2 regions of the Streptomyces sp. NPDC026575 genome follow, and region 2 is predicted to be linked to the other one. Evidence: predicted binding sites of a transcription regulator. Region 2 holds the regulator's gene; the other holds the start of a gene.
What was found. The regulator HspR, encoded in region 2, represses chaperone genes until heat shock. The targets are predictions, from matches to a motif close to TTGAGNNNNNNNNNCTCAA.
Positions count from the first base shown of each region.

Region 1 (11,592 bases), on a different contig from region 2:
GGCACCGGGCGCTGCGCCTGGACGCGGCGGCACACCTCCAGGCCGTCGAAGCCCGGCAGCATCACATCGAGGACCAGCAGATCGGGCTGCCATGCCTCGGCGGTGTCCACGGCGGCCGGGCCGTCCGTGGCCGTCTGCACCTGGAAGCCCTCGGCGCGCAGCCGGGCCGCGATGGCGTCGACGATCGTCGGGTCGTCCTCCACGACCAGTACCCGGCGCTGGGCGCCCGGCGTGGCGGCGGCGCCGCCCTGCGTTGTCTGAGTCTGGTCCATCGCCCGCCCCTGCATGTCCCTGCGTGGTCGCGTACTAGCTGGGCAGCAGCGTACGGGCATGGTGTGACTGTCGGCTACGCGCCCTTCCGCGCGAGGTGGACCACGTCGGGGACGCCTCGGACAACGGGGATCTCTTCCGTACGTACCTCGCTGAACCCGGCATTTCGCAGGGCCTCCTCGAAGGCCGGCGAGGGCTGCGCGGACCATATGGCGAGCACTCCGCCGGGCGTGAGGCGGTCGCGGCAGGCGGCGAGTCCGGTGGGGGAGTAGAGGCTGTCGTTGTCCTCGGTGACGGTCCAGTCGGGGCCGTTGTCGATGTCCAGGCACAGCGCGTCGTAGGTGGCCTCGGGGCCGGTCCCGCGGCGCAGATGGGCGACGAGGTCGGTGTGCAGGATCGCGCACCGCGGATCGGCCAGTGCGGCCGCCGAGACGGCCGACAGCGGGCCGTCGCGGTGCCAGTCGATGACCGCCTCCTCGCGCTCGACGACGCTGATCCGGCCCCATCTCGGCTGCTCGGCGGCCCTGGCCAGGGAGAAGCCGACGCCCAGGCCGCCGATCAGCACCGAGGGCCGCTCGCGGTCGGCGGGGAGCCCGTCCAGCGCGGCGTCGATCAGCAGCCGTTCGGACCGGCCGTCGGAGGTGTCCATCAGGAAGCAGCCGTTGGCGATGATCTCGTAGATCACCGGGGTCGCGGGGCCTTCCGGTCCTGCCGGTCCGGTGGGGTCCTTGGCCCGCTGCCGCAGCACCACCTCGCCGTACGGGCCCTCGCGCCGGTCGATCGTGCGGGGGGCCGCTGCGGGGTCGGCCGTCTGCTGCGGAGTAACGGAAACCATGGCGCCCATGGTGGCCAACACGCCCCGCGCCGGGCAACGCGATACGGGGCGGGTGGGCCGCCGGGACCCTGACGCGGGTGCCGCGACGGCAGTTGTCTGGTGTGAGGCATATCACTCTCACAACTTCCTCATGGGTTGAGCAGGCAGGGTGGTCCGCGACGTTGTGCACAGCAGAACGAGCACGCACCGCCCGGGGGAGATGGGGCGTGGCTCACCGGATGAGCCATGGACTGGGAGGGACCGCCAAGTGAGCTGGCTGGGAACCGCCGGAGGGGCACGGGCCGATCGGGGCCCGGGCGACATTGCGGGAGCCGGTGCCGGGCCGGCGGCCGAGCGGCTGCGCCGGGCGAGCACCGGGCCGGCCGCCGAGCGGCTGCGCCGACGGGTCTGGCGGCTCCTCCCCACCCCCACCGGCACCCCCTTCACCCTCGGCTACGCCGTCCTGCTCGCCGCCACCTCCCTCTTCGCCGAACACGCCGACCCCCACCTGGTCTCCGAACTGCTGCGGGGCTCCAGCACGGACGTCGTCCACCTGACCAAGGCCCCGCTGCTGGTGCTGGCCGCCAGCGCCCTGTGGATAGCCGGCGGACTGACCTCCGCCTACGCCCTCGCCTTCCTCCTCGTCCTGACGGCCCTGGAGCGGCGGATCGGCGGACTGCGCAGCGCCGCGGTCTTCTTCGGCGGCCATGCGCTGGCCACCCTCGCCACCGAGGTGCCGGTGGCCTTCTCCGTCGCCGCCGGGCAGCTGCCGGAGAGCTCCCTGCACCGCCTCGACTACGGCATCAGCTTCGGCGTGATGACCTGCACCGGAGCCCTCGCGGGCCTGCTGCCGGCCTGGGCGCGCTGGCCCCTCCTGGCCGGCGTGGGCTGCCTGGCGCTGACCGATCTGCTGGCCTACCTGGACCCGATGACCGACTGGGGGCATCTGCTGTCCCTCGCCCTGGGCACGGCCTGCTGGCCCCTGCTGCGCCGCTGGCGCGCCTGCCGCACCGGCCCTCGGCCGCTCCTCGGCGACCTGGGGCATCCGGCGCTGCGCGGCGTGCGGACCTACTGACCCCGGCGCGACGGGCCCGGAGCCGGTCCGGTGGATCGGCCCCGGCGCCGGGTCAGCCAGGGGCCGCATTTCCGGACCGCATCTCCGGACCACCGGCACCCGCCCGCACCCCCTCCTAGCCGAGCCAGACGAGCACGGCGTCCCCCTGGTCCGCCGCCGCACGGAAGAACGGACGCAGCGCGTCGTAGTGCTCGCGCACATAGTCCAGGGGCTCGCCGCGCTCCCACACGATCGACGGATACACCGCCGCCAGGGCGAGGTCCTCCGGGCCGACGCCGGCCGTCAGCTCCGCGCCGGATATCTCCGCGAGCGCCTCGGCGGCGACCCGCACCCGCTCGGCGGTGAGGTAACGAGGCGGGCCGTAGCCCCAGTCGTCGGCCCCCGGGACGTCCGCCTCCCCGTACACGATCTCCACCGGGAAGGCCGCCCGGCGCAGCAGGAACCCGAGGGCGTCCCAGGCTTTGTCGACGTCCAGGCAGCGGGCCGCGGCCGGCTCCGCGGGCTGCCCGGCTTCCTCTTCCATCCGCCCGATGACCAGCTTGAACGCCCACTCGGGGTCGTCGAGGGCGCGGTCGAATTCGGCGGGGGTGACGCGTGCGAACTGTCCGATCATGCTCATGGATCCGAGGCTAGGGGCGACCACTGACAACGCCCGGCGGCCGGCGCCGCGTTGGCGGCCCGCCGGCGCCCCGCGGCGAGCGAAACCGGCCGGCCGCTGCCACCCGTCCGGGCCTGGGAGAATGGACCTCCCTTCCAGGCGCCGCCCCGTGCGGCGCACGCCGGCCGCAGGAGTATCCGCACCGTGTCCCCAGACCGCGCGCCCGAGCGCAAGCAAGCACATCCGGACACTGTCGAGCTGGGCCTGCAGTCCGACTGCGGCAGCTGCTTCGGGCTGTGCTGCGTCGCGCTGCCGTTCGCGGCCTCCGCGGACTTCGCCCTCGACAAGGAGGCCGGCCGGCCCTGCCCCAACCTGCAGACCGACTTCCGCTGCGGCATCCACACCGACCTGCGCAAGCGCGGCTTCTCCGGCTGCACCGTCTTCGACTGCTTCGGCGCCGGGCAGAAGGTCTCCCAGGTCACCTTCGGCGGACGGGACTGGCGGCAGGCACCCGGCACCGCCCGGCAGATGTTCGACGTGTTCCCCGTCATGCGGCAGCTGCACGAACTGCTCTGGTACCTGGCCGAGGCGCTCACCCTCCGGGCCGCCCGCCCCCTGCACGCCGACCTGAGGGCCGCGCTGGAGAAGACCGAACGCCTCACCCGCGGCAGCGCCGAGGAACTCGCCGCGCTGGACGTGCCGGCCCACCGGGGCGAGGTCAACGCCCTGCTGCTGCGCACCAGCGAGCTCGTACGGGCCAAGGTCCCGGGCCGCAAGAAGGAGCGGCGGGGCGCCGACCTCATGGGGGCCCGCCTCAGGGGCGCCGACCTCCAGGGCGCCAACCTCCGCGGCGCGTACCTCATCGCCGCCGACCTCAAGGGCGCCGATCTGCGCCGGGCGGATGTGATCGGCGCCGATCTGCGCGACGCCGACCTCAGCGGCGCCGACCTCACCGGCGCCCTCTTCCTGACCCAGGCCCAGCTGAACGCGGCCCGGGGCGACTCCACCACCAAGCTGCCCGAGACGCTGACCCGCCCCACGCACTGGTAGCCGGGCACCAACCCGCGCACCGGTAGCCCGGCACCCGCCCCGCGCACCGGTATGCCGGGCGCCCCCCGGCACCCGCCCCGCGCACCGGCAAGCCGGGCGCTCCCCGACGCCTGCCCCGCCGCGATCGCTCACAGCGAACGCGCGCGGGGAACAACTCCCCACCCCTCCGCATTGAGTGGGTAAAGCTCAACTTGATTGCCGAAGGGGAGATCATGGCTTCGACGTCCACATCGCTCACCCTGCCCGTGCTGCCGCTCGACGACGAGGTCGTGCTCCCCGGCATGGTGGTGCCGCTGGACCTGTCCGACGCGGACGTCCGCGCCGCGGTGGAGGCCGCACAGGCCGCCGCCACCTCGGGTAACAAGCCGCGGGTGCTGCTTGTGCCCCGCATCGACGGCACCTACGCGGGCATCGGCACGCTCGGGCGGATCGAGCAGGTCGGCCGGCTGTCCGACGGCGACCCCGGAGCGCTGATCCGGGGCCTGGGCCGGGTGCGGATCGGTTCCGGCACGACCGGCCCCGGCGCCGCACTGTGGGTGGAGGGCACGACCGTCGACGAACAGGTCCCCGATCCGCTGCCCGGGGCCGTCGCCGAACTCGTCACCGAGTACAAGGCGCTGGCCACCAGCTGGCTGCGCAAGCGCGGTGCCTGGCAGGTCGTCGACCGCGTCCAGCAGATCGAGGACGTGCCGGCGCTGGCCGACAACTCCGGCTACTCGCCCTTCCTGACCACCGAGCAGAAGGTCCGGCTGCTGGAGACCACCGACCCGGTCGCCCGCCTGAAGTTCGCCACCGAGACGCTGCGCGACCACCTCGCCGAACAGGACGTCGCCGAGTCCATCGCCAAGGACGTCCAGGAGGGTGTCGACAAGCAGCAGCGGGAGTTCCTGCTGCGGCGGCAGCTGGAGGCGGTCCGCAAGGAACTCGCCGAGCTGAACGGCGACCCGGAGGACGAGAGCGACGACTACCGAGCCCGGGTCGAGGCCGCCGACCTGCCCGAGGACGTCCGCAAGGCCGCCCTCAAGGAGGTCGACAAGCTGGAGCGGGCCAGCGACCAGAGCCCCGAGGGATCGTGGATCCGCACCTGGCTGGACACCGTCCTCGAACTGCCGTGGAACGAACGGACCGAGGACGCCTACGACATCGCCGGCGCCAAGCGGGTGCTGGACGCCGACCACGCCGGCCTGGAGGAGGTCAAGGAGCGGATCACCGAGTACCTGGCCGTCAGGAAGCGACGGGCCGAGCGCGGCCTGGGGCTGGTCGGCGGCGGGGCCAAGGGGACCGCGCCCGGTGAGTCCGGCAAGGGCGGCGGTGGACGACGGGCGGGCGGCGCCGTCCTGGCACTCGTCGGCCCGCCCGGCGTGGGCAAGACCTCGCTCGGCGAGTCCGTCGCCCGCGCCATGGGCCGCTCGTTCGTCCGGGTCGCGCTCGGCGGCGTCCGCGACGAGGCGGAGATCCGCGGCCACCGCCGTACGTACGTCGGCGCGCTGCCCGGCCGGATCGTCCGCGCCATCAAGGAGGCCGGCTCGATGAACCCGGTCGTCCTCCTCGACGAGATCGACAAGGTGGGGTCCGACTTCCGGGGCGACCCGGCGGCCGCCCTCCTGGAGGTACTGGACCCGGCGCAGAACCACACCTTCCGCGACCACTACCTGGAGGTCGAACTCGACCTCAGCGACGTGGTCTTCCTGGCCACCGCCAACGTCCTCGAAGCCATCCCCGAGCCGCTGCTGGACCGGATGGAGCTGGTCCGGCTGGACGGCTACACCGAGGACGAGAAGGTCGTCATCGCCCGGGACCACCTGCTGCCGCGCCAGCTGGAGCGGGCCGGCCTGGAGCGGGACGAGGTGGCGCTGGAGGACGACGCGCTGCGCCGGCTGGCGGGCGAGTACACCCGCGAGGCGGGCGTACGGAATCTGGAGCGGGCCATCGCCCGGCTCCTGCGCAAGGTCGCCGCCCAGCACGAACTCGGCGAGCGGGAGCTGCCGTTCACGATCGGCGTGGAGCAGCTGCGCCCGCTGATCGGGCGGCCGCACCACACCCCCGAGTCCGCCCAGGACCCGGCCGAGCGGCGGACGGCCGTCCCCGGAGTGGTCACCGGCCTCGCGGTCACCGGCGCCGGCGGCGACGTGCTCTACGTGGAGGCATCGCTCGCCGATCCGGAAACCGGTGCGTCCGGGCTCCAGCTGACCGGCCAGCTCGGCGACGTGATGAAGGAGTCCGCGCATATCGCGCTGTCGTTCCTGCGCTCCCATGGCGCGGAGCTGGAGCTGCCGGTCGCCGACCTCAAGGAGCGCGGAGTGCATCTGCACGTACCGGCGGGCGCGGTCCCCAAGGACGGGCCGAGCGCGGGCGTGACGATGACGACGGCGCTGGCCTCGCTGCTGTCGGGCCGGCAGGTCCGGCCGGATGTGGCGATGACCGGTGAGATCTCGCTGACCGGGCGGGTGCTGCCGATCGGCGGCGTCAAGCAGAAGCTGCTCGCGGCGCACCGGGCCGGGATCACGACGGTGATCATCCCCAAGCGGAACGAACCGGACCTGGACGACGTCCCGGCCGAGATCCTCGACTCCCTGGAGGTCCACCCGGTCGCGGATGTCCGCCAGGTGCTGGAGCTGGCGCTGACACCGGCGTCCAACGGTGCCGTGCCCGAAATCCCCGTCGCGGCCTGAGCCGCGCGCGGGGAGAGGGGGCGGGCCCCTGCCGCACGGGCTGTGCGGCAGGGGCCCGTCGGCGCGTACGGCCCGGGCGTGGAGGGGGCCGTACGCCCGCGCAAGGACCGTCGGCCGGGTGCGCTCAGCCGTTCGCCAGCGCCTGCAGCCGGTCGTAGGCGCCGTTGAAGCGGTTGTGGTCACCGACCGTCGGGCCGGTCGAGGTGTACTGCCAGATGGTGTGGAAGCCCCAGCCGGCCGGGAGTTCGCCGACCGAGGAGCCGTAGCGCGGAACCCACAGCGGATTGACGGCCCCGAAGGCGGACGAGTTGCCGGTGCACTGCTTCCACCAGCCGGTGGAGGTGTAGATGACCGCGTCCCGGCCGGTGCGCGCCTTGTAGGTGGCGAACCAGTCCTTCATCCAGTTGACCAGGCCGGCCGCGCTCAGCCCGTAACAGGTCGCGCCGTAGGGGTTGTACTCCATGTCGAGCGCGCCGGGCAGCGTCCTGCCGTCCTTGGACCAGCCGCCGCCGTGGTCGACGAAGTAGTTGGCCTGGGCGGCGCCGCTGGAGGTGTCGGGCGTGGCGAAGTGGTAGGCGCCACGGATCATGCCCACGTTGTAGGAGCCGTTGTACTGCTGCGCGAAGTACGGGTTGGTGTAGCTGGTGGACTCCGTCGCCTTGACGTAGGCGAAGCGGGCGCCGCTGTTCCAGAGCGTCGACCAGGCGACGTTGCCGTTGTGGCTGCTGACGTCCACGCCCTCGACGGACGCCGCGAGCGAGGCCGCCGGCGGGGCGGTGCCGATCGCGGTGCCCTCGTGCCTGGCGATCTGCGAGCCGGCCCAGTCCTGTCCGGGGTGGGTCGGTTCCGGCGCGCGCCGCGGAGCCTGGGCGCCGGCGGCGGACGGCCGGCCGAGAAGGAGGGCGAGAATCGCGAGAAGGGCCCCGACCACGGTCGCGAGGGAGCGTGCGGGGCGGTGGGGGAAGCCGGATCTGAGCACGGTCATACGTGTCTCCGGAGATCTCGGTGGGTGACCTGAGGGGGATGATCTGACGGCATGACGCAGACGCGATGACACGGAGGTGCGGTGTGCATGACGCGCGGCGGAACCTTTGACGCCGACCGGGCCGCTTGGTGTGGTCATGCCAGGTATCACGATACGCGCGTAGACCGATGAGGCAAAAGAGGGTTGCCGGGCTGCCGTTGGTCTAATCCTGCGAAATACTGGCCGAGCTGCGGCTTCGGCCGCCGAGGGCGGAAACTTTCAGATGAGGAAAGCGGGAATGGGCGCTGACGTGCACAACACCGGAGCCGGCGGTACCGCGGCGGACTGCGAGCCGACTGGTGAGGACCACGTATTTCTCGCCCTGGAACGGGAATTGGCGGTATTCCTCCGCCGTGCCCGGGCCTCGTCCGGCGAATTGGCCCGCGAGGTGCATCCCGATCTGGAGCCGTCCGCATACGGGCTCCTGCTCCGGCTGGCCGACGCCGGCGCGCAGCGCGCCACCGACCTCGCCGGCTTCTTCGGGGTCGGCAAGGCCACGATGAGCCGCCAGCTGCACGCCCTGGAGAAGCTGGGGCTGGTCGCCCGCGAGCCGGACCCGGCCGACGGCCGCGCCGTCCTCGTCCGCATCACGGACGAGGGCCTCGCCCGCTTCACCCGCGTCCGCAACGGGCGCCGCGCCCAGTACGCGCGCCGGCTCGCCTCGTGGGACCGCGCGGAGGTGGCCGAACTCGCGCGGCTGCTGCATCGCTTGAACACGGAGCAGGAGGGCGAGGAGGGGTAGGGGGCGAGGGAGGCGGGGGGTAGGGGTCGTCGAACGCATTCCGTAGGGGATGCGAGCGCCCCCTGCGGGGCCACAACGTGGTGGGGGCGGGGGATGTTCCCGGAGGGGGGTTCTCCCGGAGGAGACATTCCCGGGCGTTGCTCAGGGCGCCACGTAGATCACCGCCGCGTCGTCCCGGGCCTTGCCGCGGGGATGGGTCTCGCACTTCGGGTCCGCCGCCTCGGCCGCCCGGACCTGGTCGACGAGGGACTGCGGGCCCTGCTCGGCCACCACGTCGACGCAGTCCTTCCAGGAGCCCTGCCGGAAGACCTCGACCCAGCGGCCCGCGCCGTCGGTGAGCGCGGTCAGCGAGCGGACCTCGGCGCGCGGGGTGCTGCCGCTCACCGCGCGGGCGGCCACCGACGGATCGGCGGCCGCGGTGAAGAAGCCGCCCTCGGCGTTGCGCAGCGCCTCGACCGCGCGGCCGTACGCCCGCCCCGCCGCGGCCCGCTCCGCCGAACCGCGGGGCAGCGCCCGCACGGCGGCGCGCTGGGCGCGGACCGCAGGCGGCAGCTCGTCCAGCCGCGGGTCCAGCACCGGATGCACCGAGCCGTCCACCCGCTCCAACAGGAGCACCGAATCGGACAGGACGAGATGCTCGACGGTGGCCTCGGACCACCGCGCGGCCACCACGGTTGCCTGCGGAGTGCGGACGTGAGAAAGGTCACAGGTGCCGCGATGCTCGTCGGCCGTCCGGGAGATGGCGGCGGCCAGCACCTCAGGGAGTGTCATATCCCGGCGTGAAACCGACAGTTCGAGCAAGGCGCCACCGAGTCGCGCGGTGAACCACGGCACCGTGTGCACGCATCCGTAGTCCTCGGCGGGCGGTGTCACCCCGTCCAGAAGGACCAGGACTCCGCCCTGGCCAAAGGCGGGCAGGGCGACCGATGCGTAGTCCTCGTTTGGGCGTTGGGGATCACCCGGCTCGGTGGCGAGTTCGATGCGCATGGCCGCAAGTCTGCCGGAGGCCGCGGCGCTGCCCCGCTTACCGGGCGCTCCCGGCGGCGTCGGCGTACGGGCAGGTCAGCGGCGTACGGAAGGTATGGACCAGGGAGCCGGCGGCGTGCGGGCGGGCATCTTTCCAGGACCGGCACGCATCTCCAAACCCGTCCGGGCCGTGGGCCGGTCCGCCGCGGAAATCGGTGGCGCCGGGAAGTTGATGGTCAAACTGCAAGTGATGTTCACTCGTTCAGGTGGCCAGGCATGTGTTGCCGGGCCACTGCGCGACGCCGGTGGAAGGGTCGTTGCCCGGTCAAGGGCGGGGCCAGGACGTTCATCGCGACGCGCAGAGCCGGACTGTTTACCCTTCGCGGAAGTGTGTGCTGCTGCGGTGTGCGCGCAGGTCCGCCCCGCGAGCGGCGAGCGAACCGGGTCCGCGACGCCATACGGCGTGGGCAGGCGAGACAGGAATGCGAGCAGCGGTGCGGAAGATGCGGCTTCGGGGCGGCGCAGGGAAGCCGGGTTCACCGGCCGGTTCGGTCTCGGGACCGGGCAAGGGTGCGGGCGCGACGGGCGGGGACGACCTCTCGGGGCGGCGTCCGGCGCGGGTGCGCAACCGGCTCGTCGGAGCGGTGGCCGTGGTCGCCGCCGCGGTCCTCGGCGCCGGCGCCCCCGGCCTCGCCACCACGGCCGACAACGCCCACGACAGCCAGCAGCTGGTCGACCTCGCCGAGTTGAACGCCCGGGCGATCGCCCTCGCGCACTCCCTCGCCGACGAGCGCGACGCGCTGACCGCGCACGCCGCCGCACCGGCCGGCCGCAAGGGCGCCAAGCCCGGCGCATCCGGTGCATCCGGTGCCCACGGCGGCCGCACCGGCGGAGCCGGCAGCGCACGGACCGGCCGCCCGACAACCAACGGCGTGGGAGCCAACGCCACCGGAGCCAACGCCACTGGAACCAACGGGACCGGCACCAACGGCACAGGAGTCAACGGCACAGGAGTCAACGGCACCGGGAACGGCGCGACTGCTCCCGACGCCGCCGCTGCCAACGCCACCACTGCCCACACCGCCGCGGCCGACGCCGCCGTGTCCGGGCGCACCGCCGTATCCGCCGACGCCTCCGCGGCCTTCGAGCCCCAGCGTGTCCGCGTCGACCGGCAGATCGGCGAGCTGCGCGCCGAGGCCCAGGACGCCTCGGGCGACACCCAGGTCTACGCGGCCGCCGCCAAGCTCCTGGCCGAGCTCCCGCAAACCCGTCACAGGGCGCTGTCCGGTACCGATTCGGCCGAGCAGGTCTACCACGCCTATACCGAGGTCATCCAGGCGCTCGGCGCGATCGGCGACACCATCGCCCGCCACCTCCCCGCCCGCGCGGACTCCGCCGACGCCGACACCCGCGCGCTGCCCGCCCTCGGCCGCCTCACCGACCAGGCCGCCGGCACCCGCGCCCTGCTGCTCGCCGGGCTCGGCGCGGGCGGCAGCCGGCCCCAACTGACCGCCCTCGCCCAGGTCGCGCACATCCGCGCCCAGGGCGCGCTGGGCGACTTCCGGCAGACCGCCGGCCAGGGCGCCCGGGACCGCTACGAACGCACCGTCACCGGCGCCGACATCACCGCCGCCGAGCGCTATCTGACCCGGCTGACCGACCAGCCCCGCCTGGACGCCGCGGACCTGCGGCTCAACCGCCAGAAGGTGGCCCAGACCCTCACCACCCGCATCGGGCTGATGCGGGGCGTGGAGTCGGCCATGGCCACCGCCGACATCGAGCGGCTCGGTGCCCTGCGCGACGACGATGTGAACGAGCTGGAGATCCGCATCGGCCTGGAGGCGCTCTGCCTGCTGCTGGCCGTCGGCGCCGGCGTCTGGGCCGCCCGTACCCTGACCCAGCCCCTGGCGGCGCTGCGGATCGGCGCCAAGCGGGTGGCCGGCGACCCCGCGCAGGAGGAGCCGATCAGCTACAAGGGCCGCAACGACGAGTTCGCCGCCGTCGTCCGGTCCGTCAACGCACTGCACGCCCAGGTGGGCGAGTCGGCGCGGCGCACCGCCGAACTGGAGGGCGAGCGCAAGCGGCTGGTCGGCGGCCGGCAGCGGCTGGTCGCCGAGCGCGAGGTGCTCCAGGAGCAGAGCGCGTCGCTCAAGGCGGAGGTCGCCGATCTCACCGAGCGGCTGGCCACCGCGCAGACCGGCGTGCACGGCCGGTTCGTCAACCTCTCGCTGCGCACCCTCGGCCTCGTGGAGCGCCAGCTCGCCGTCATCGAGTCGCTGGAGGAGGGCGAGCGGGACCCGGAGCGGCTGGAGACGCTGTTCAAGCTGGACCACTTCGCCGCGCGGATGCGCCGCAACAGCGAGAACCTGCTGGTGCTGGCG
Region 1 covers NZ_JBVHQM010000032.1:67,173-78,764, forward strand. Annotated here, with positions in the region: gene ACZ4NB_RS32820 (response regulator transcription factor) at 1-272, opposite strand, end outside; gene ACZ4NB_RS32825 (spermidine synthase family protein) at 347-1,105, opposite strand; gene ACZ4NB_RS32830 (rhomboid-like protein) at 1,353-2,159, shown strand; gene ACZ4NB_RS32835 (YfbM family protein) at 2,275-2,778, opposite strand; gene ACZ4NB_RS32840 (pentapeptide repeat-containing protein) at 2,962-3,807, shown strand; gene lon (endopeptidase La) at 4,020-6,479, shown strand; gene ACZ4NB_RS32850 (lysozyme) at 6,604-7,464, opposite strand; gene ACZ4NB_RS32855 (MarR family winged helix-turn-helix transcriptional regulator) at 7,742-8,245, shown strand; gene ACZ4NB_RS32860 (hypothetical protein) at 8,387-9,232, opposite strand; gene ACZ4NB_RS32865 (sensor histidine kinase) at 9,694-11,592, shown strand, end outside.
Region 1: a site for HspR is predicted at 3,979-3,997, ahead of lon (endopeptidase La). Genes of this name have one in related genera too.

Region 2 (11,592 bases):
CCCAGAAGCTCGGCCAGGCCATGTACGCCGACGCCCAGGCCGCGCAGGCCGGTGCCGGTGCCGAGGGCGCCGCTCCGGGTGCCGAGCAGGCCAAGGCCGAGGACGACGTCGTGGACGCCGAGATCGTCGACGACGAGAAGCCCAAGGACGCCAAGGGTGGTGCCGCGTGACGGAGGAGACCCCGGGTTTCGAAGAGAAGCCTGACGTCCCCTCTGACGCCGCTCCCGAAGACGCGGCGCAGGAGGCCGAGTCCGCCGACAAGGCGGGCTCGGCCCCGGCCGGGGACGTACAGGACGTAGCGCTCCAGGCGCAGCTGGACCAGGTGCGTACGGCGCTCAACGAGCGCACGGCGGACCTCCAGCGCCTCCAGGCGGAGTACCAGAACTACCGCCGCCGGGTGGAGCGGGACCGGGTCACGGTCAAGGAGATCGCCGCGGCGAACCTCCTGTCCGAGCTGCTTCCCGTGCTCGACGACGTCGGCCGGGCCCGCGAGCACGGTGAACTGGTCGGCGGCTTCAAGTCGGTGGCCGAATCGCTGGAGACCGTGGTCGCCAAGCTCGGTCTGCAGCAGTTCGGCAAGGAGGGTGAGCCCTTCGACCCGACGATCCACGAGGCGCTGATGCACTCGTACGCGCCGGATGTCACCGAGACGACGTGCGTTGCGATCCTGCAGCCCGGGTATCGCATCGGTGAGCGCACGATCCGCCCCGCGCGGGTCGCCGTCGCCGAGCCGCAGCCGGGCGCGCAGAGCGCCAAGTCCGGATCCGAGGACGAGGCCAAGCCCTCGGACGAGGAGAGCGGTGGCCCGGACGAGGGCTGACGTGAGGACCGACCAGAAAACCGCAGGAAAGGAGGGACGTCGGGGATGAGCACCAAGGACTTCGTCGAGAAGGACTACTACAAGGTCCTCGGCGTCCCCAAGGACGCCACCGAAGCGGAGATCAAGAAGGCGTACCGCAAGCTGGCCCGGGAGAACCACCCGGACGCCAACAAGGGCGACGCCAAGGCTGAGGAGCGCTTCAAGGAGATCTCCGAGGCCAACGACGTCCTGGGCGACGCCAAGCGCCGCAAGGAGTACGACGACGCCCGGGCGCTGTTCGGCAACGGCGGCTTCCGCCCCGGCCCCGGCGGGGGCGGCGGCAGCTTCAACTTCGACCTGGGCGACCTCTTCGGGGGTTCGGGCGGAGCCGGCAGCGCCGGGGGCTTCGGCGGCGGGCTCGGGGACGTCTTCGGCGGCCTGTTCAACCGCGGTGGCGCGGGTACGCGTACCCAGCCGCGGCGCGGCCAGGACATCGAGTCCGAGGTGACGCTCAGCTTCACCGAGGCGGTCGACGGGGCCACGGTTCCGCTGCGGATGTCCAGCCAGGCGCCCTGCAAGGCGTGCTCGGGCACCGGCGACAAAAACGGTACGCCCAGGGTCTGCCCGACCTGTGTGGGCACCGGCCAGGTCAGCCGGGGCGCGGGCGGCGGCTTCTCGCTGACCGACCCGTGCGCCGACTGCAAGGGCCGGGGCCTGATCGCCCAGGACGCCTGCGAGGTCTGCAAGGGCAGCGGGCGCGCGACGAGCGCCCGCACGATGCAGGTCCGCATCCCCGCGGGCGTGTCCGACGGGCAGCGCATCCGGCTGCGCGGCAAGGGCGCCCCGGGCGAGCAGGGCGGCCCGGCCGGCGATCTGTACGTCGTCGTGCATGTCGGCGGCCATCCGGTCTTCGGCCGCAAGGGCGACAACCTCACCGTCACGGTACCGGTCACGTTCCCGGAGGCCGCGCTCGGCGGCGAGGTGAAGGTGCCGACGCTGGGCGGCCCGCCGGTCACGCTGAAGCTGCCGGCCGGCACCCCCAACGGACGCACGATGCGGGCCCGCGGCAAGGGCGCGGCCCGTAAGGACGGCACCCGGGGTGATCTGCTGGTCACCATAGAGGTGCTGGTCCCCAAGGACATCAGCGACCAGGCGAGGGAAGCGCTGGAGTCCTATCGCGAGGCGACCGCGGGCGACGACCCGCGGGCGGAGCTGTTCCAGGCCGCGAAGGGAGACTGAGATGGACAGCCGGGGCGGGCAGCGTCGTAACCCGTATGAACTGACCGATGAGTCGCCGGTGTACGTCATCTCCGTCGCGGCTCAGCTCTCCGGCCTGCATCCGCAGACCCTGCGCCAGTACGACCGGCTGGGGCTGGTCTCGCCCGACCGCACGGCCGGGCGGGGCCGCCGCTATTCGGCCCGGGACATCGAACTGCTCCGTACGGTGCAGCAGTTGTCCCAGGACGAGGGCATCAACCTCGCCGGCATCAAGCGCATCATCGAGCTGGAGAACCAGGTCGCGGCCCTGCAGCAGCGGGTCGCCGAGCTGCAGGGCGCCCTGGAGGGCGCGGCCAGCGCGATGCGGCAGCGGGAGGCGGCGGTGCATGCCTCCTACCGGCGCGATCTGGTGCCCTATCAGGACGTCCAGCAGACCAGTGCGCTGGTGGTGTGGCGGCCCAAGCGGTCCGAGTAGCGGACGGCCGGGGCGCGCCCCGCATCTACGTGGCGAAAAGGGCCGGGTGATCCCGGCCCTTTTTGTCATCTGGGTGAGTGTGCCCGCCCGTGCGCCGGGCCGGTCAGCAGCCGTTGTACCCGGCCGTCGGCATCGACAGCCGCCGGTGCACCTGCGACTTCATCGCCAGTGTGTAGACCGGCTCGTCGAGGTCGGCGGTCTCCAGCCGTACCCCGGCCGCCGCGCAGCGTGCGGAGAACTCCTCGGCGCCGTCGATGGCGTACTCCAGGGCCCGGCGGTTGGGCGTGACGAACACATCGACCAGGCCCTCTTCGACGTCCCGCCACAGCGCGCGGTGGTCGGCGCGCAGCTGGTGCAGGCTGAGCTGGCAGGTCAGGTGGTAGTCACGGGCCGCCGCCCACTGCTTGCACATGTCGTGCTGGCTGCGGTCGTCGACCAGGAACGGATCCTCGTCCAGCTCGGACAGCGGCATCAGGCAGGCGATCGCCGTGACTCGGACCGAGTTCATCGTGCCCTCCGGGGCGTGGCGACTGTGGGGGCGACGATACCCCCGAGGGCGGCCCGTGGTGGAGGGGCTGTGCCGGGCGGCGAGGCGTAACCGCAGGCGTGGCAGATCTTCCAGCCGTCCTGGTTCACGGCGAGTTGGCCACCGCAGCGCGGGCAGAGCTCGGCGTGCGGGCGTGGTGGGGTGGCGCGCGGTGGGCGCGGAACGGTCGTGACGATGCTCAATGCCGACGCCATACGGCCTCCAGCTGCCGTCTCATGCACGGGACAGGTCCGATCCCGCCCGGTCATTGCGCGGAGCTGTTCGGTTTCCTGTCGTACCTGGGTACCAGTAGGGCGGTTGTCGTCTGCTGTGGAGGGTGTGTTTCCGGCCAGGTCCGGACCGGGGTGTGCGCGGTGCGGGTACGGGCTCTCAGGCCCGCCCCATCGCCCTGGTCACCGCGATCTCGATCATGACCCGATCGGGGTTCGGCGTCGGCGTCCGCCCGTACCGTTCGGCGTACCTGCGCACCGCGTCGGCCACCGTCTCCGCGTCCGTACGCACCCGGGCGACGCCCTCCAGGGTCGCCCAGCGCCCCTTGTCGACCTGGCACACGGCGACGGTCGCACCGTCCGCCCCGGCGGCGAGGACGTTCTTGACCTTGGTGCTGTCCTTGCGGGTGATGACCCGCGCGATCCGCTGCCCGGCGTCGTAGGTGACGCCCACGGGGACGACGTGCGGCGTCCCGTCCGCACGCAGCGTGGTGAGCGTCGGCATCAGGTACTCGCCCCAGAAGGCGAGGTACTCGGGCGTGAGGGCGGAGAGGTCGTGGGCCATGGGGGCCAGCGTAGAGGGGCGGCCGCGGCCCATGGCCTGGGTGGGGTCAGAGGAAGTCGGCCGTCTCCAGGTCGAAGGAGAAGGGGGCGGGGAGGGGGAGGGGTTTGCCGAAGGGCCTGGTGTGGAGCTCGCGATAGTCCCCGTCCTTCGGATCGCCGAAGAGCGTGACCGAGGACTTGCCGCGGACGACCAGCAGGTAGAGCGGAATGTCGGCGCGGGCGTAAGCCTGGCGCTTGGCGACACGGTCCTTGTCCGGTCTGCTGGACGTCACTTCGACGACCAAGGCCACTCCGTCGCTCCGCATCCAGGGTGGGGCTCCCCGGAAGAGGCGGAGCCTGCGGGGGGCGATGGTGGCGTCGGGGATCACGTGATCCACGGGATGGCCGTCTGGACTGGAGAGGGTGAGTCCCTTGTAGCCCGAGATCTGCATGGCGCTTTCGGATTCCCTGTGCACCTGCTCGTTGATGATGCTCAGGTAGTCCTCGTGGTCGCCATCGGTCGGCGGTGACACAACAATCTCCCCCTCGATGAGCTCGGCCCGGAAGCCCGGCGGGGTTTCCAAGGCCAGAAAGCCGTCCAGGAGGGTCTCCGCGTCCGTCACCATCGGCTCGTGTGCCATAGCCGTCATGCCACCTCCTTGTGGTCGAAGGCCAGTGTCACCAGGCGGCCAGGGCGGGGAAGCATTGTTCGGTCCGCTTCACCCGTACGGGCGGCCTTGAGTGGAATAGACTCAACTTACTGCACGTTAGTACCTGCAAGAAGACGTGTCGGAACAGCACACACAGGGAGGACACCGGGCCGTGGACGCCGAGCTGACCAACAAGAGCCGGGAGGCGCTGAGCGCCGCCAATGACCGGGCGATCACCGCCGGGCATGCGGACATGACGTCCGCGCATCTCCTGCTGGCGCTGCTGGCCGGGCAGGACAACGAGAACATCATGGACCTGCTGGCGGCCGTCGAGGCGGACGCCGCCGTGCTGCGCAACGGCGCCGAGCGCCAGCTCGCCGCGCTGCCCAGCGTGCAGGGCTCGACGGTCGCCCCGCCGCAGCCGGACCGCGAGCTGCTCGGCGCGATCGCGGACGCGACCCAGCGGGCCAAGGAGCTGGGCGACGCCTATGTCTCGACCGAGCATCTGCTGATCGGGATCGCGGCCAAGGGCGGCCGCACCGGCGAGCTGCTGGAGCAGCAGGGCGCCTCCGCCAAGAAGCTGCTGGCCGCCTTCGAGGCGAGCCGGGGCGGCCAGCGGGTGACCAACGCCGACCCGGAGGGCACGTACAAGGCGCTGGAGAAGTTCGGTACGGACTTCACCGCGGCCGCTCGCGAGGGCAAGCTCGACCCGGTCATCGGCCGGGACCACGAGATCCGCCGGGTGGTGCAGGTGCTCTCCCGCCGGACGAAGAACAACCCGGTGCTGATCGGCGAGCCGGGCGTCGGCAAGACCGCCGTCGTCGAGGGCCTGGCCCAGCGGATCGTCAAGGGCGATGTGCCCGAGTCGCTGCGCAACAAGCGGCTGGTCGCGCTCGACCTGGGGGCGATGGTCGCGGGCGCGAAGTACCGCGGTGAGTTCGAGGAGCGGCTGAAGACCGTCCTGGCGGAGATCAAGTCCAGCGACGGCCAGATCATCACCTTCATCGACGAGCTGCACACGGTCGTCGGCGCGGGCGCCGGCGGCGACTCGTCCATGGACGCCGGCAACATGCTCAAGCCGATGCTGGCCCGCGGCGAGCTGCGGATGGTCGGTGCGACGACGCTCGACGAGTACCGCGAGCGGATCGAGAAGGACCCGGCGCTGGAGCGGCGCTTCCAGCAGGTGCTGGTCGCCGAGCCGACCGTCGAGGACACGGTGGCCATCCTGCGCGGTCTCAAGGGCCGCTACGAGGCGCACCACAAGGTGCAGATCGCCGACTCCGCCCTGGTCGCCGCCGCCACCCTCTCCGACCGCTACATCACCTCCCGCTTCCTGCCCGACAAGGCGATCGACCTCGTCGACGAGGCTGCCTCCCGGCTCCGTATGGAGATCGACTCCTCGCCCGTGGAGATCGACGAGCTCCAGCGCGCCGTCGACCGCCTGAAGATGGAGGAGCTGGCGCTCAAGAACGAGACCGACGCCGGCTCCGTCCAGCGGCTGGAGAAGCTGCGCAAGGACCTCGCCGACAAGGAGGAGGAGCTGCGCGGCCTGACCGCCCGCTGGGAGAAGGAGAAGCAGGGCCTCAACAGGGTCGGTGAGCTGAAGGAGAAGCTCGACGACCTGCGCGGCCAGGCCGAGCGCGCCCAGCGCGACGGCGACTTCGACACCGCCTCCAAGCTGCTCTACGGCGAGATCCCGGCCGTCGAGCAGGAGCTGGAGGCCGCGGCCGCCGCCGAGGCCGAGCAGGAGGCGTCCAAGGAGTCCATGGTCAAGGAGGAGGTCGGCCCGGACGACATCGCCGATGTGGTCGGCTCCTGGACCGGTATCCCGGCGGGCCGCCTGCTGGAGGGCGAGACCCAGAAGCTGCTGCGCATGGAGGACGAGCTCGGCCGGCGGCTGATCGGCCAGTCCGAGGCCGTACGCGCGGTCTCCGACGCGGTGCGGCGTACCCGCGCCGGGATCGCCGACCCGGACCGCCCCACCGGCTCGTTCCTCTTCCTCGGCCCGACCGGCGTCGGCAAGACCGAGCTGGCCAAGGCGCTCGCGGACTTCCTCTTCGACGACGAGCGGGCGATGGTCCGGATCGACATGTCGGAGTACGGCGAGAAGCACTCCGTCGCCCGCCTGGTGGGCGCGCCGCCCGGATACGTCGGCTACGAGGAGGGCGGCCAGCTCACCGAGGCCGTACGCCGCCGCCCGTACTCCGTCGTCCTCCTGGACGAGGTGGAGAAGGCCCACCACGAGGTCTTCGACATCCTGCTCCAGGTGCTCGACGACGGACGGCTCACGGACGGCCAGGGCCGCACGGTCGACTTCCGCAACACCATCCTGATCCTCACCTCCAACCTCGGCTCCGCCTTCCTGATGGACCCGCTGCTGAAGGAGGACGAGAAGCGGGAGAAGGTGCTGGAGACGGTCCGGTCCTCGTTCCGGCCCGAGTTCCTCAACCGGCTCGACGACGTGGTGGTCTTCCACCCGCTCGGCACGGACCAGCTGCAGCGGATCGCCCGGCTCCAGCTCGACCACCTCCAGCGCCGCCTGGGCGAGCGCCGTCTGACGCTGGACGTCACCGACCGCGCCCTGACCTGGCTCGCCTGGCTCGGCCAACAGCCGGTCGACGGTGCGCCGGCCCCCGACATGTCCTACGGGGCGCGCCCCCTGCGCCGCCTGGTCCAGACGGCCATCGGCGACCAGCTCGCCCGCGCCATCCTGGCGGGTGACGTGCTGGACGGGGACACCGTGCGGGTGGATGTCGACGGTGATCGGCTGTCGGTGCTGCCGGTGCGCGAAGGGGCGGCCTGAGCTGCGCGGACGGCCCGTCGGCGGGTCCGGCGGGCCGTCCCGGGTGCCTGATCGTGCCGCCGGATCGTTGCCTTGAGCGACACCTTGCCCGCACCCGGCCCTCCGGGGTTGCCAGGACGGGGCGGATGTGGGGGAGGATGGCAAGGACCATACGAAGGGAATTCCACGGTGAGCATCGACCCGTCCTCGATTCCGAATTTCGGGGGCCAGCCCGAACCCGAGCCGTCGGGGCCTGATGGTCCCGTCGTGCCAGACCAGGACCTGGTCAAGCAGCTCCTCGACCAGATGGAGCTGAAGTACGTAGTCGACGAGGAGGGTGACCTCGCCGCCCCGTGGGAGCAGTTCCGCACGTACTTCATGTTCCGGGGCGAGGAGGAGCAGCAGATCTTCTCCGTCCGTACGTTCTACGACCGTGCCCACGGCATCGACGAGAAGTCGAAGCTGCTGGAGGCGATCGACGACTGGAACCGCCGGACGCTGTGGCCCAAGGCCTACACCCACACCCATGACGACGGCACGGTCCGTCTGATCGGTGAGGCATCGATGCTGATCGGCACCGGCGTCTCGCTCGAACACTTCGTGTCGAGCACGGTCAGCTGGGTCCGCGCGTCGATCGAATTCGACAAGTGGATCGTCGAGCAGCTCGGCCTGGAGGCCGAGATCGAAGGCGACTCCGACGAGAAGCCGGGCGACGACGAGGCCTGAGCCCCGTACGTCCCACACCCACCCGGCTGCGAGGGCCCCGGAGCTGCCGGCTCCGGGGCCCTCGTCTGTCCGGCGGCCGGACTCAGAGCCGCTTGAGCCGTCCCGCCGCCTCCTCCAGCAGATCGACGCTCTTGCAGAAGGCGAAGCGGACGTACGGGGCGCCGCGGTCCTTGTGGTCGTAGAAGACGGCGTTGGGGATGGCGACGACGCCGGCGCGTTCGGGCAGGGCGCGGCAGAAGGCGAAGCCGTCCTTTTCGCCCAGGGGGCGGATGTCGGTGGTGATGAAGTACGTGCCCGAGGGGCGGAAGACCTGGAAGCCGGCGTCGGCCAGGCCGGTCGCCAGGATGTCGCGCTTGGCGCGCAGATCGTCGCGCAGGCCGGTGTAGTAGCCGTCGGGCAGGGCGAGGGCCTCGGCCACGGCGTACTGGAAGGGGCCGGCGGAGACGAAGGTGAGGAACTGCTTGGCGGAGCGGACCGCGCTCACCAGTTCCGGCGCCGCGGTGACCCAGCCGACCTTCCAGCCGGTGAAGGAGAAGGTCTTGCCGGCCGAGCCGATGGTGACGGTGCGGTCGCGCATCCCGGGGAAGGACGCCAGGGGCAGGTGCTCGCCCTCGAAGACCAGGTGCTCGTAGACCTCGTCGGTGATGACGAGGAGGTCGCGTTCCACCGCCAGCTCGGCGACGGCCGTGAGCTCGGCGCGGGTCAGGACCGTGCCGGTGGGGTTGTGCGGGGTGTTGAGCAGGATGAGGCGGGTGTCATCCGTGACGGCGTCGCGCAGCTCGTCGAGGTCGAGACGGTAGGTCGCGGATTCCGGATCGGCGTGCAGGGTCACCGGTACCCGCCGGCCGCCGGCCATCGCGATGCAGGCGGCGTAGGAGTCGTAGTACGGCTCCAGCGCGATGACCTCGTCGCCGGGCTCCAGCAGGGCGAGCAGCGAGGCCGCGATGGCCTCGGTCGCGCCGGCGGTGACCAGGACCTCGGTGTCGGGGTCGTACGACAGGCCGAGGTGGCCGTAGAAGCGCTCCTGGTGGGCGGCGACGGCGGTGCGCAGTTCGGGGACGCCGGGACCGGGCGGGTACTGGTTGCCGCGGCCGTCGCGCAGGGCACGGACCGCTGCCTCTCTGACCTCCTCCGGGCCGTCGGCGTCGGGGAAGCCCTGGCCGAGGTTGATGGAGCCGGTCCGTAGGGCGAGTGCTGACATCTCGGCGAAGATCGTGGTGCCGAATTCGGCGAGGCGGCGGTTGAGCAGCGGTCGGTCCATGCGCGCCATCCTCCGCCGAACCTCTGGACTTCCTCAACTGTGCTTTGAGACTCCCGGGCCCGGGCATCAGCCCCGCATACAGGACTGAGACGGCCGTCGACGAGGACGGCCGGCGGCGCGGACGGCGCCGCGAGCGGGGCAACGGGGCGCCGGCTGGAGCGATGCGCCCCCACTGCCTGAACGGCGTGGGAGGCGCCCCCACGCTTCGGGGGACGGAAAGGGAGTGTGAGGCAGATGGGGATCGTGGTTTTCCTGGTGATCTGTGCGGTGGTGATCGGGCTGGTGGCCCTGGCCTCGCGGAGCGGCACCGGCGGACGGAGCGGGAGCGGGTACCGCAAGTCGAGCGGTTCGAGCAGCGGCAGCTGGTGGGCCGCCGGCGGCGCGGGTTCGAGCGGCGGCCATCACGGGGGCGGGCACCACGGTGGCCACTCGTGCGGCGGCTCCTCCTGCGGCGGGGGCTCCTCCTCCTGCGGCGGCGGCGGTGGTGGTGGCTGCGGCGGTGGCGGCGGGGGTTGCTGAGCCGACGCGGCACCTTCGCACGGCGCTGACCGGACCGCCCGAAAGGGCCCGTTCAGCTGCACACATGCGGGTGGCTTGTGCCCCTGCGCATATGCGCCCGGCGGGCTCGGCGAAAGCGCCAACACCCGCTGGGCGTAAGAATGTTGAACAGTTGAACTGCATGGCCCTCTAGGGGATGGAAACCCGGCGAAGATGGGTAAAAACGCTGTGGGCGACCGGGCTTTCATGATTCCCTCTTCATAGAGAATCCCCCACGTTCTCCGATCCCACGTGGGCACGAGCCGGCAGGCAGACGTACATTCCTGATCCTTTTCGGGCGGGCCGGCCCACCCTTCCACTGCGTGCTTGCGGAGCCGACCCATGCTCACCACTTTGACGACGGCGTACACCGATACCCGTGCATCCGACCTGGCCTGGGCGCTGGGCAGGGAACCCCTGCCGGCCCTCGCCGTCCTCGATCTCCAACTCCATGGCGCCCAGGTGCAGTTGAGGCTGCTCGGCGCTTCTCACCAGGTGCTTCTCGAAGAGGAGCACGGCACCTGTTCCGAAACGGTCGCCTGTATGCCGGGCAGCAGCACCCCGCTGCCGCTCGGTGTGGCGAAGCGTCTGGGCGACTGGGAGTACGAATTCGCCGCGCATGTGGAGACGCTCTCGCGCGGCTCGTTCGCGGGCCGCGCACAGGAGTTGCTGGCGCTGGTCGCCGAGCATCCGCACGGCCTGGCCGGTACGTTCCCCGGCTCGCCGCACGCCTTCACCGCGATGCTGGCGCAGTGTCAGCAGGGGCAGGTGCGCTGGCGGACCTGGCACGCGTATCCGCAGGAGGGCCGCCTGGTGGCCACCCGTACCCGCGTGGGCGTACGCGCGGCGGTCGCGGCGGTCTAACGGGGCCCCGGCGAAAGCGACCAGCAGGGTCGGCGCCACCGGCGGTCGTGGAGGGAGCGGGGGCGAGGGGGCTGTGGCGCGCGCTAGGAGTGCGCGCCCAGGGCGCGGAGGTGCGTTGAGGCGCGTGCGGCATGGTGTGCGCCGGGCGCGCGGCGGGGACGCCCCGCTCTGCCCCACGCATCGACATCGCCCCAACTGACGCGTGTAGCCCGCAGAGTGCACTCGTGTGGGTGACCCAGAGGCGTCGAATCGTCACGTAGCGTTCATTTCATGATCGACCCGCCAGAGTCCGCTCTTACCGGAGCCCTCGGGCCGCCGGAGGCCATGACGCCGGCGCGACTTCCCGTGCCGGCCGGGCTCGGCAGGCTGCTGGTCCTCGCCGTGGTCTTCGTCTGCGCCGCCTGCGGTCTGGTCTACGAACTCGAACTGGTCGCGCTGGCAACGTACTTGGTCGGCGACTCGGTCACCCAGGCGTCGGTCGTGCTGTCCGTCATGGTCTTCGCGATGGGCGTCGGCGCGCTGCTCGCCAAGCGGCTGCGCTGCCGGGCCGCGGTCGGCTTCGGCGCGGTCGAGGCCGTCCTCGCGCTGGTCGGCGGCTGCTCCGCGATGGCGCTCTACGCCTGCTTCGCCTGGTACGGCCAGTCCCGCTCCGCGCTCGTCGGCTTCTCCCTGGCCATCGGCGTGCTGATCGGCGCCGAGGTGCCGCTGCTGATGACGCTGATCCAGCGGGTCCGCCGGCAGGACGCGGGCGGCGCGGTCGCCGACCTGTTCGCCGCGGACTACGTCGGTGCGCTCGTCGGCGGACTGGCCTTTCCCTTTCTGCTGCTGCCGCACTTCGGCCAGTTGACCGGCGCGCTGGTCACCGGCGCGATCAACGCGACGGCCGGCGGCGTGCTGGTGCTGTGGCTGTTCCGCCGCGATCTGACCGTCCGCGCCCGCTGGACGCTGCTCGGCGTCAACGTCCTGGTGCTCGCGCTGCTG
Region 2 covers NZ_JBVHQM010000034.1:80,688-92,279, forward strand. Annotated here, with positions in the region: gene dnaK (molecular chaperone DnaK) at 1-170, shown strand, start outside; gene grpE (nucleotide exchange factor GrpE) at 167-820, shown strand; gene dnaJ (molecular chaperone DnaJ) at 866-2,038, shown strand; gene ACZ4NB_RS33805 (heat shock protein transcriptional repressor HspR) at 2,040-2,492, shown strand; gene ACZ4NB_RS33810 (hypothetical protein) at 2,596-3,000, opposite strand; gene ACZ4NB_RS33815 (pyridoxamine 5'-phosphate oxidase family protein) at 3,409-3,813, opposite strand; gene ACZ4NB_RS33820 (Uma2 family endonuclease) at 3,860-4,441, opposite strand; gene clpB (ATP-dependent chaperone ClpB) at 4,614-7,244, shown strand; gene ACZ4NB_RS33830 (YbjN domain-containing protein) at 7,413-7,949, shown strand; gene ACZ4NB_RS33835 (pyridoxal phosphate-dependent aminotransferase) at 8,032-9,210, opposite strand; gene ACZ4NB_RS33840 (hypothetical protein) at 9,445-9,729, shown strand; gene ACZ4NB_RS33845 (DUF2617 family protein) at 10,090-10,611, shown strand; gene ACZ4NB_RS33850 (polyamine aminopropyltransferase) at 10,882-11,592, shown strand, end outside.